Regions from separate parts of the Desulfosporosinus sp. BICA1-9 genome, predicted to be linked through region 3. Evidence: riboswitches for the same ligand, from Rfam matches in the RefSeq annotation. Region 3 holds a riboswitch; each other region holds the start of a gene.
The links. Region 3 has a riboswitch for molybdenum cofactor ahead of modA (molybdate ABC transporter substrate-binding protein). Riboswitches for the same ligand answer to the same signal wherever they lie in the genome.

Region 1: another riboswitch for molybdenum cofactor. It lies ahead of moaA (GTP 3',8-cyclase MoaA); the one in region 3 lies ahead of modA (molybdate ABC transporter substrate-binding protein).
Region 2: another riboswitch for molybdenum cofactor. It lies ahead of modB (molybdate ABC transporter permease subunit); the one in region 3 lies ahead of modA (molybdate ABC transporter substrate-binding protein).

What each region holds. Positions count from the first base shown of each region.
Region 1 is NZ_JUEE01000154.1:55,435-58,711, reverse strand. It holds gene JL57_RS19505 (molybdenum cofactor guanylyltransferase) at 1-437, shown strand, start outside; gene fdhD (formate dehydrogenase accessory sulfurtransferase FdhD) at 427-1,212, opposite strand; molybdenum cofactor riboswitch at 1,370-1,500, shown strand; gene moaA (GTP 3',8-cyclase MoaA) at 1,575-2,546, shown strand; gene moaC (cyclic pyranopterin monophosphate synthase MoaC) at 2,550-3,053, shown strand; gene JL57_RS19485 (MOSC domain-containing protein) at 3,157-3,277, shown strand, end outside.
Region 2 is NZ_JUEE01000131.1:33,320-36,596, reverse strand. It holds gene JL57_RS15510 (sulfate/molybdate ABC transporter ATP-binding protein) at 1-585, opposite strand, end outside; gene modB (molybdate ABC transporter permease subunit) at 587-1,294, opposite strand; molybdenum cofactor riboswitch at 1,375-1,507, opposite strand; gene JL57_RS15500 (helix-turn-helix transcriptional regulator) at 1,764-2,723, shown strand; gene JL57_RS15495 (LysR family transcriptional regulator) at 2,774-3,277, opposite strand, start outside.
Region 3 is NZ_JUEE01000242.1:9,450-12,726, forward strand. It holds gene JL57_RS29610 (hypothetical protein) at 1-458, shown strand, start outside; gene JL57_RS29615 (HAD family hydrolase) at 498-968, opposite strand; molybdenum cofactor riboswitch at 1,214-1,347, shown strand; gene modA (molybdate ABC transporter substrate-binding protein) at 1,522-2,331, shown strand; gene modB (molybdate ABC transporter permease subunit) at 2,424-3,101, shown strand; gene JL57_RS35930 (sulfate/molybdate ABC transporter ATP-binding protein) at 3,098-3,277, shown strand, end outside.

The DNA of each region.
Region 1 (3,277 bases), on a different contig from region 3:
GCAGCAACAAGCCTGAATTGTATGCAGGCTATGGAGTACCCGTCTTTCAAGACGAGATTCTTGAGCGAGGCCCTTTAGAAGGGCTCTATCAAGGTTTGAAATCGGCAACCAATGAGTGGGTTTTTTTTGTGGCTTGTGATATGCCCTTTTTGAGAGCGGAGATGATCCGTTTTCTGTTTACTCGGATTTCAAAGTATGACGCCGTTGTCCCAAAGCTACAATCCGGCCTTCACCCTCTGCATGCCTATTATCATCAACGTTGCCTTCCGTCTATCAAAAAAAATCTTGAGGCAGATCGCCTCAAGATCATAGATTTTTACTCGTCTTGTGCCGTACGGTATGTGGAAGAAACGGAACTTGAGGGGTTTTCTGATTTGAGCAGAGTCTTTTGTAACGTGAATACACCAGACGATTGGTCGGCGATTCTTAATTACTAATCCGATCATGACAAGTATAAATATTTAGGCGGCGATCCCTTGCAAACCCCACGACAGTGATGTTCAAAGCGTTCGCCTGAGAAAGGGCCATATCCGTCGGCGCACCACGAGCGATCAGGATGGGCACTTTCATTTTGGCAACCTTAAGCAGGATTTCCGAGGAGACTCGGCCACTGAAGAAAATGACATGGTTTTCAAGACTAATACGAGAGCGAAAGGCACTTCCACTGAGTTTATCAAAGACATTATGTCTACCGATATCGTAGCTTGTCAGGACAATCTCACCTTGATTCCCAACTCCGCCGCTATGGATACCACCCGTCTCTTGAAAGAGTGGAAGATAAGATTCCAAGTACTTTGCATATTCATACGCTTCTTGGAGTAAGATGCTATAGGTTGACGTGATCGGTTTAACCATAAGTGCATCATTGGCATAACAGAATGAAGCTCTACTTTTACCGCAACAAGCGGAAACAAATCGTTTACTCATGAGTTCTTTTTGCAAAAGACAAGGTTTTCCTTCCACCCAAACCAAGTGGTCAACCGGATCGTGGCGAATTTCATAGACATCCTCAGGAACCTGTATAAAGCCTTCATTGATCAGAAAGCCAAAAGTAAGTTCTTCAGTTTGAGAGGGGGAGCATAAAAGGGTAGCGATCTCCTCACGGTTATAATGGATGGTTAAAGGGACTTCTCGGACCACAGTGTCCTGCAACCACTCAAGCTTTGGCCCATGGGCTTTAAGAATGGAATGGGTAACCGTTTCGTTCGACATGATACCTCCTTGAAGCATTTCTTTCCTCTAGTGTACAATAATTTAAGGTAAACCTGAATCATTTTTTGAAAAATAAGAAAAAATAAACGTATAATAATTGATGTGAAAAAAAAGGAATTCAACTATTAATCACGAACTTATCTCTATAAGGTTAAATTGAATCGTCTCGCTCCGAAGCTGGATCCCCTAAAGCTTAGGCTATGGTGACCAGACTAGTGTCGAAAGACACTCGGGTATTATGGGAAACTGTAATATCTCCTGCTGGAAAGGAGTCTGTCGACAGGTGGATTAGATTCCCCGGTTGTTTACAGACCGCGGGTTTTTTTGTTTACCCAAATTTAGTCTTGAAAAGAGGAGTGGCAATGCAGGATCAATTTCTTAGGAAAATTGACTATCTTAGAATTTCTGTAACGGATCGATGCAATCTGCGCTGTAAATACTGTATGCCCGCAGATGGAGTTCAATGGATGCCTCATGAGTTGATTCTTTCTTTCGAAGAAATACTAAGGCTCATGAAGATAAGCACGCAATTAGGATTCCGTCGATTCCGTATCACAGGAGGAGAACCCTTAGTTCGCAAGGAGATCTTAGAATTTCTACGGGAAGCAGCTCAACTTCCAGGGGTTGAGGATCTTATGCTGACAACTAATGGTATGTTACTCCCAGAAATGGCCTTTGACCTAAAAGCGGCGGGTGTTCAACGCGTTAATATTAGTTTGGATACCATGGATCCGAAGCGCTTTTCTGAAAATACTCGAGGTGGAGATGTTTCGAAAGTGATTCAAGGCATTTTCCGATCACTCGAAGCAGGTCTGAATCCGGTGAAAATCAATGTCGTGGTTGTCAGAGATTTTAATACGGAAGAGTTGCCTAATTTCCTGACCTTAGCTAAGCAATACCCGTTGCATATCCGATTCATTGAACTCATGCCGATTGGAGTCAGTTCAGACCATCGGACGGAGTTCGTCCCCATATCGGAAATGAAAGAACGTTTAGGGATCCATCATGAGGTTCCTACCCAAGAGATACTTGGGGGCGGGCCGGCAGAGTATTTTCGACCGAAAGGATATAAAGGGAGTGTCGGATTTATCAGTGCTCTAAGCCGTCATTTTTGCGATTCGTGCAATCGGGTGCGTTTAACAGCGGATGGGAAACTACGTCCGTGTTTGCATAGTAAACATGAAGTTGATTTGCGTGAGCCTTTGCGAAAGAATAGTTCGGACTCGGATATTATGAAGCTGTTTGCGCAAGCAGTTTGGCATAAACCCGCAGAACATCATATGAATAACGAAGCGTGGCAAGATACGCGTGTCATGTCTCAGATCGGAGGGTAAGCAGTGGATTTAACACATTTTGATGAAGAAGGACGCGCCCGGATGGTGGATGTAAGTGACAAAGCAGAAACAGCGAGGGTTGCGGTTGCTCAGGGTAAAGTACTAATGAAGCCAGAGACACTGGAACGCATTCGTTCAGGCCTTATCGCCAAAGGAGATGTTTTGGCAGTCGCGCAAGTGGCGGGAATTATGGCAGCAAAACAAACCTCCCAATTGATTCCTATGTGCCATCCGTTAGCGATCACTGGGGCAAAACTTAATTTTAAATTAGTAGAACCGGGTGAAATTGATATCGAAGCTAGTGTCAAGGTCCATGGGAAGACTGGGGTAGAAATGGAGGCCCTCACAGCGGTTAGTGTTGCCGCCTTAACCATTTATGATATGTGTAAAGCCATTGATAAAACAATGACGATTGGAGATATTTATCTGGTTGAGAAGCTTGGGGGAAAGAGCGGACATTATCGAAGTTCGAGGTTCGAGGCTCGAGGTTCGAAGGTTGAAGAATGACCAAAAGGCTTAGCGCCGTGCCCCTGGCTTTAGCCATGGGTAGATTCAGTGGGGGGAGTAAGCTTTTCCAAATATTGAATGAGATGAAAGTGAGGCATATTAGATGGGGAAAATAGTCGCTGTTTGTACGAGCGAGAAAAAAGGAATGCGCAAGAAGAACGTAGGAGAAGGGATCTTAAAAGTCAATTTTGGTCTTGAAGGGGATGCGCATGGTGGAGATTGGC
Region 2 (3,277 bases), on a different contig from region 3:
TTCGTCCATGTTATGGGTTACGAACAGGGTAACCCCTGGATAGTCGGCTATGGTTTCCGTCAATTGTTGAACCATGTGACTTCTGAGATAGTCATCCAGTGCCGAGAAGGGTTCATCGAGGAGCAAAGCCTCTGGCTCAATCGCTAAAGCCCGGGCTAGCGCAACGCGCTGCTGTTGTCCTCCCGAAAGCTGGTTGGGGTACCTCTTTTCCAAGCCTTCCAGCTTAATCATCGTCACCATTTTCTTAATGATTGCCCTCTGAGCGTCTCGCTTTTTATCTCCAAGCCCAAAACCAATGTTCTCTTCGACGGTCATATTGGGAAAAAGAGCGTAATTTTGAAATAAATAACCCAGCTTTCTCTTCTGACAGGGGAGATTGATGCCCTTCTGGGAGTCAAATAGAATACGACCGTTGAGAACAATTCTGCCTTGATCAGGGGTTTCAATGCCCGCGATACAGCGCAAGGTCATGCTTTTACCGGAACCAGATGCTCCCAAGAGTCCAAGAATGTCCTGACCCGTCTCGAAATGAACATCGAGCTCAAAGCCCGGAAGTGTTTTTTGGATATCAACCAATAAATCCATATTATCTCCTACTAATAGTCGCAATCATCTTGCGCTGGTAATCAGTCCAGTAATTCATTAGCGTCATCACGATGATCGAAATAAGTACGATTAGAATCACCCAAATCAAGGCCTTTCCCATGGCTCCGCTCTCGGCCGCAAAGAAGATTGCCGCCGGAATGGTCAAGGTTTTCCCGGGAATATTACCACCTATCATCAGTGTGGCACCAAAATCTCCCAAAGCTCGCGCAAAGGCCAAGACAGTACCTGCAGCGACTCCCGGCCAAGAAAGAGGAATTGTAATCTTCCAAAATATCTTCCATTCCGAGACGCCCAAGGTGCGTGCCGCATAGATCATCGTTTGATCAATTTGTTCAAAGGCGCTTCTGACTGTGCGATACATCAAGGGAAAGGCGACAACCGTCGCTGCGATAACGGTAGCGGGCCAAGAGAATATGACAGTCGTGCCAAGGGCCAACAGGAACTTTCCCAAGGGTCCATTCTTACCAAATAGGATTAGCAGCAAAAATCCTACCACAGTAGGTGGTAAAACCAGAGGCAGAGTTAGGACTCCATCAATCAATCCTTTGAATTTCCCCCGATATCCCGAAACAAAGCAGGCAGCTGCGATTCCCAAGAAAAAAGTCACAATAGTGGCTATGAAAGCTGCTCTTAATGAAATTAGTAATGGGGAAAAATCCAGTCCCCTTAAATTAGTATAAACACAAATAACCCCCTTCCCTTCGTCAAGAACAATGAATAAAAAAATAGGACTCCCATGAAAGGGAGCCATGAATAAACTGGTGTTCCAGTCTAATATGAGCTACTCCTTTTCAAAACGTGAAGGCATACCTATTTCTGGGAACACCCTGAGGGCCAAGGCCCTGTCCAGCGACCATAGATTTGCTCGTTAGGTCATTCTGGCTCGGAGATTAATTATTCAATTTTTCCAAGTATTTCTCCCTCTTGAGATATACTCACCGCACAACCTTCGCTATAGTTAGTATATCGAGTTATGTTAGTTTATACTTGCCGGTGTTATGTAGATGGGACCTCGTGTTTAACTTAAACAAACATAAGCTAAGATAACTGAATTACATCGTCATTGTACAATGTGTTATAATATATTGCAAGTACATTAGCGATGATTTTTTCTAATCAATGCTAGAAAATATTCAGAAGGGACAGGTGCGTTCGCTATGTCCAATGATGTTTCTTATACGCCTGAAGAAGTTGCTAACATCCTTAGAATTTCCAAGTTTACAGTTTATGAACTCATAAAGCGGGGGGAGCTAACAGCTTACCATATTGGTCGCAAAGTCCGAGTTGAGGGTACTGATATTGAAAATTATAAACGAAAATCTAAGGGACTTAATCCCCTAGAATTCCCCGTCGCATCCCCATTAGACTCCCCCATATCGAACGACCGCTCAAATCATTGTTTTAAATCTGACGAAAGCTTAGTCATTTGTGGTCAAGATATTGTCTTGGACATCTTAACCCGCTATTTGGAAAAGCAATTTCCACAGGTTCACTTCCTGCGTCGTTATATTGGAAGCATCGACGGTCTCATAGCCCTCTACCGTGGCATGGCGAACGTTGTTACTGCGCACTTATGGGATAGCGATACCAACGAATATAATACCCCCTATGTTCGAAGGCTTTTACCCGGTCATCCGACCTGTATTATTAACTTGGTTTATCGAATGGAAGGCTTTTATGTTGCCAAAGGAAATCCTCAGAATATAACCACTTGGAGTGACCTAACCAAACCAGATGTTCGTTTTATTAACCGGGAAAGAGGGTCCGGCGCAAGAGTATTGTTAGATGAGAAACTAAGAATTTCTGGAATTAACCACAAAGATATCCTTGGCTATGGAGATGAAGAAATGACCCATCTTGCCATAGCGAGCAAAGTTGCACGCGGTGAAGCAGACGTTGGTTTAGGGATTGAAAAGGTAGTCATGCAATTTATAAATCTTGATTTTATCCCTCTGCATAAAGAACGCTATGATTTAGTAATACGACAGGAAGATCTAGAACGACATCATTTTCAGGCATTAATGAGTATCTTGCAATCCCCTGCTTTTCGAAATGAAGTGCTGGGAATCGGAGGGTACGACATCTCCCAGATGGGACAAATCATTGCTAAAATGTAATAGAAAGTGGCTAACCTAAACTTATAGGTTAGCCACTTTCAAATATTTGTTTAAAATTCTAGAAGGTCATGATCACGTAACCAAGAACGAGTACAATCAATAAACTTTTTCGCAGCGGGAGATAGGTCTTTCAGAGAAAGTGCTGCAATTCCTATGATACGATAATGAGGTTTATCTAAATCAACTATGTGTACGTTTTCGGGTACATTGAGCAAAATTAGTTCAGGAAGAATACTGATCCCCAATCCCATTTTTACCATTTCTAAGATGGTCTGTTCTTCCATTAATTCATATTGGATCTGTAGTTTCACTTTGTTTTCATTCAAACTGCGTTTAATATTGTCATCATTACCCCATTGCGGCATAATAAAAGGCTGATTTTCAAGTTGATCGAAGGAGATAACTTTTTGATGTCGCAGCGGGTGCTCAGGTGGCAAGAGGACCACCAGTTTGTCCTTTTTTAAGGGAATGACTTCAAATGACTTTGAGGTGGGCAGTGACAAAAAACCAAAGTCAACCGTGCCGTTGGATATCCAATCATTCATTTCATCATA
Region 3 (3,277 bases):
ACTTTATAAAGACCTTTAGTCAAAAGCTAGAAGAGACTAAAAAACTGTGCCAGGAAGAATGGTTCATTGAGGGGCTGGCTCTGTTTGCATTATTCGTGGTAACCAAAGAGAACTTAAGACGATGGATATTTCAAACAGCCGTAAGTATTCTGCTGTTATCAGTCACAATCAATGCACTTGTTTTTGGGAATCCTTTTCATGCCGTTACCTTCGGCATATTAGCATTAGCCGCACTAGTGCAACTATTTAGGAGGAAGGAAAATATTCAAAGAACTGAAAGTAAATGGATAATTGTAATTGCCCTTGCTTTTATTTTCCTGGGATTGTGGTACCCTGAATTTGTGGACAAAAATGCTTTTATGCTTCTGGCAGTTTCACCTGTAGGAGTTATTCCTTGTCCAACTCTGCTTACAACCATAGGCCTATTAATGCTTATTATGCCTAGTGTGAATAGGTAAAAGATGAAAGATCATCTTTTAATAAGGCTCTGTTGTACTTTAACGTCTTAGGGTTGCCTTGAGACGCTGAGTTTTTAAGAGCAAACCAAAGCCGTCTTCGATTTTATTCACCACTAAATCCGCCGACTTAAGAGTCTGCAGGGAGGCTCCCTCCAATCCAATGACAGCAATGCCTAAATTCGCCTTTTCAAGCATTACTTGATCGTTGGCACCGTTCCCTATGGCAACAACTTCCCGGGAATCGAACTGCAATAAGTAAGCTGCCTTTTCTTGGGTATGATCTATAGTCTCCAATACTTTTACCTGAACAGGTAATCCTTCACATTGCTGTTCTACACTACCGAAGGTATCTGAAGTTATAACGTGAATTTCCAGAAAAGCAGATAAACGGTTGAGACTTTCCTTAACAGATTCAAACATTTGCCCGTCTAAAGCTAATGTTCCGTTGTAATCGAGGATTAATACTTCTAGGTTAAGGTCCCCTCGGCCAGGAATAGCCACTTGAATCATAAAAACTCCTCCTATTTGAATCATATTAGTACCTTTTTGCCTATTAGAAAAAAATACAATTGCTCTTAAGGTGAATTGTATTAGCCATTAAATGTCACTGTCAAGTCATGCAACAAACCAGTTAAACACATTAGGTATAAAGTCTTGTTCCCGTGCCAATGAATTTATAGTAGACATAGGTTAGTGACAGAAATAATAAGATGTGTTAATCTTACTTAGAAAGGTAAATTTTCTCTCCCAACTGAATAAAATCTACTCTCCGAGCCGATTAATCTAAAGAGAAAAATCCATGGTTCATCGGCCAGGGCTTTAACGCCCTCAGGGTATGTCTAGAAATGGATATGCCTTCACTTTGAAAAGGAGGTGGTCGCATTTAATTGCTTTCGATTACATGACGGCTCCACTTTCCTGTGGAGCCGTTTTAATTCGCAGAATTCTTCTGAAAAGGAATAGATGAAAGGAACCGTGATAGTCGCTTCTAGAGTAGCGCATTATATATTGACGAGTTAATTGAGTCAGGACCAAATACTAATAAAGAAAGTAGGTTCGTTTTATGGTCAAGAGTATTAATCGTACTTTATGGTTAGTTATGCTATCATTAATCATTCTTTTCGGTGTAACTGCGTGCGCAGCGCCTGGCCAAAATACACCATCAACTACCTCAAAACTTCGGATTGCGGCCGCTGCTGATCTAACCTTGGCATTTAAGGAAATCGCTACTCAATTCGAGCAGGAGACAAATATCCCTACCGAGATAACCTTTGGTTCCACGGGAACGACTGCCCTGCAGATCGAAAACGGAGCCCCCTATGATATTTTTGCAGCGGCCGATGTTGCTTATATTGAGGCACTTAACAAAAAAGGCTTAATTTTAGCGGACACTCAACAGCTCTATGCCCAAGGAAGAATCGGTATCGCCACTCTGAAAGGAAGCAATTTAAGTATCACGGATTTACAAGACTTAGCAGACAATCCTATGGTCAAGAAAATTGCCATTGCCGAACCGTCGCACGCCCCTTACGGCAAAGCCGCTAAACAAGCTCTAGAATACCGCAACCTGTGGGTCAATGTAGAACAAAAAATGGTTTATGGACAGAATATACAAGACACTCTAGCTATCCTCAAGTCAGGAAATGTGGATGCTGCGATTATTGCTCTTTCCATCTATAAACCAGATGAAGTGGATTTTACTCTGATTGACGGTTCCTGGCACGCTCCTCTTAATCAAGCAATGGCTATCTTGAAAACGACGAAGCAGGAAGAAAATGCCCGTAAATTTATGGCCTATGTCAACGGAGAAAAGGGTCGTGTAGTCATGAAAAACTATGGATTCCTACTTCCAGATGAATTTGTAAAAAAATAAGATAATCTAAAATTTAGAGTTTTTGAAGGCCCCAGTGTACAAAGGTATCGTAAAACTATAGCTATAAGAAGTCTTGGAAAGTGGTTGTAACTATGAGCATATCAGATTTAACGCCTCTTTATCTCTCCTTGCGTTTGGCTTTAACTGCCACTTTCATTGGGCTGCTGATCGGGTTGCCGATCGCCTGGTACTTAGGGAATACCCAATGGAAAGGGCGGGAGGTTCTCGATTCGCTGATTAGTATACCCATGGTCTTGCCGCCAACCGTTCTCGGATACTACTTACTGGTCATTCTAGGCCGGAATAGTTGGATCGGACAACTAGCTGAAAGACTCGGAACCCCTCTTGTGTTTACAACCCGAGGAGCGATTATCGCTGCTACCGTTGTTTCAATCCCTTTTTTCATTAAAACGGCCCGTTCCGCCATCGAGGGAATCCCGTCCAATCTTTTAGATGCCGCCCGTGTTCTCGGCAGGACTGAACTCAACATTTTTTTCAGTGTTGTCATTCCCAACGCTTGGAAAGGGATCGTTGCTGGACTTGTGCTCATGTTTGCTCGGGCTTTGGGGGATTTTGGCACGACGCTCATGGTCTCGGGTGGCATTCCGGGTGAAACGCTGACTATGCCTATTGCCATTTACAATGCTATGTTAGCCGGAGATCAGTCGACCGCTAATCTTTTAGCCTTAATTATGGCAGGTACCGCACTTATGGTTTTGATCTTGATCAATCTACTCAATCGACAGGTTGGAAGGAGAGGAAATCGATGATCGAAGTCCGGATTTCCAAAGCCTTGGAACTCTTCTCACTTCAAGTTGATATTAAACTGTCTGAAGGATCCTCCTTAGCTTTAGTGGGTTCTTCGGGATGCGGAAAAAGTATGACTTTACGCATGATTGCTGGCTTAGAACAACCGGATGAGGGGTATGTTAAAGTTGGGAACACT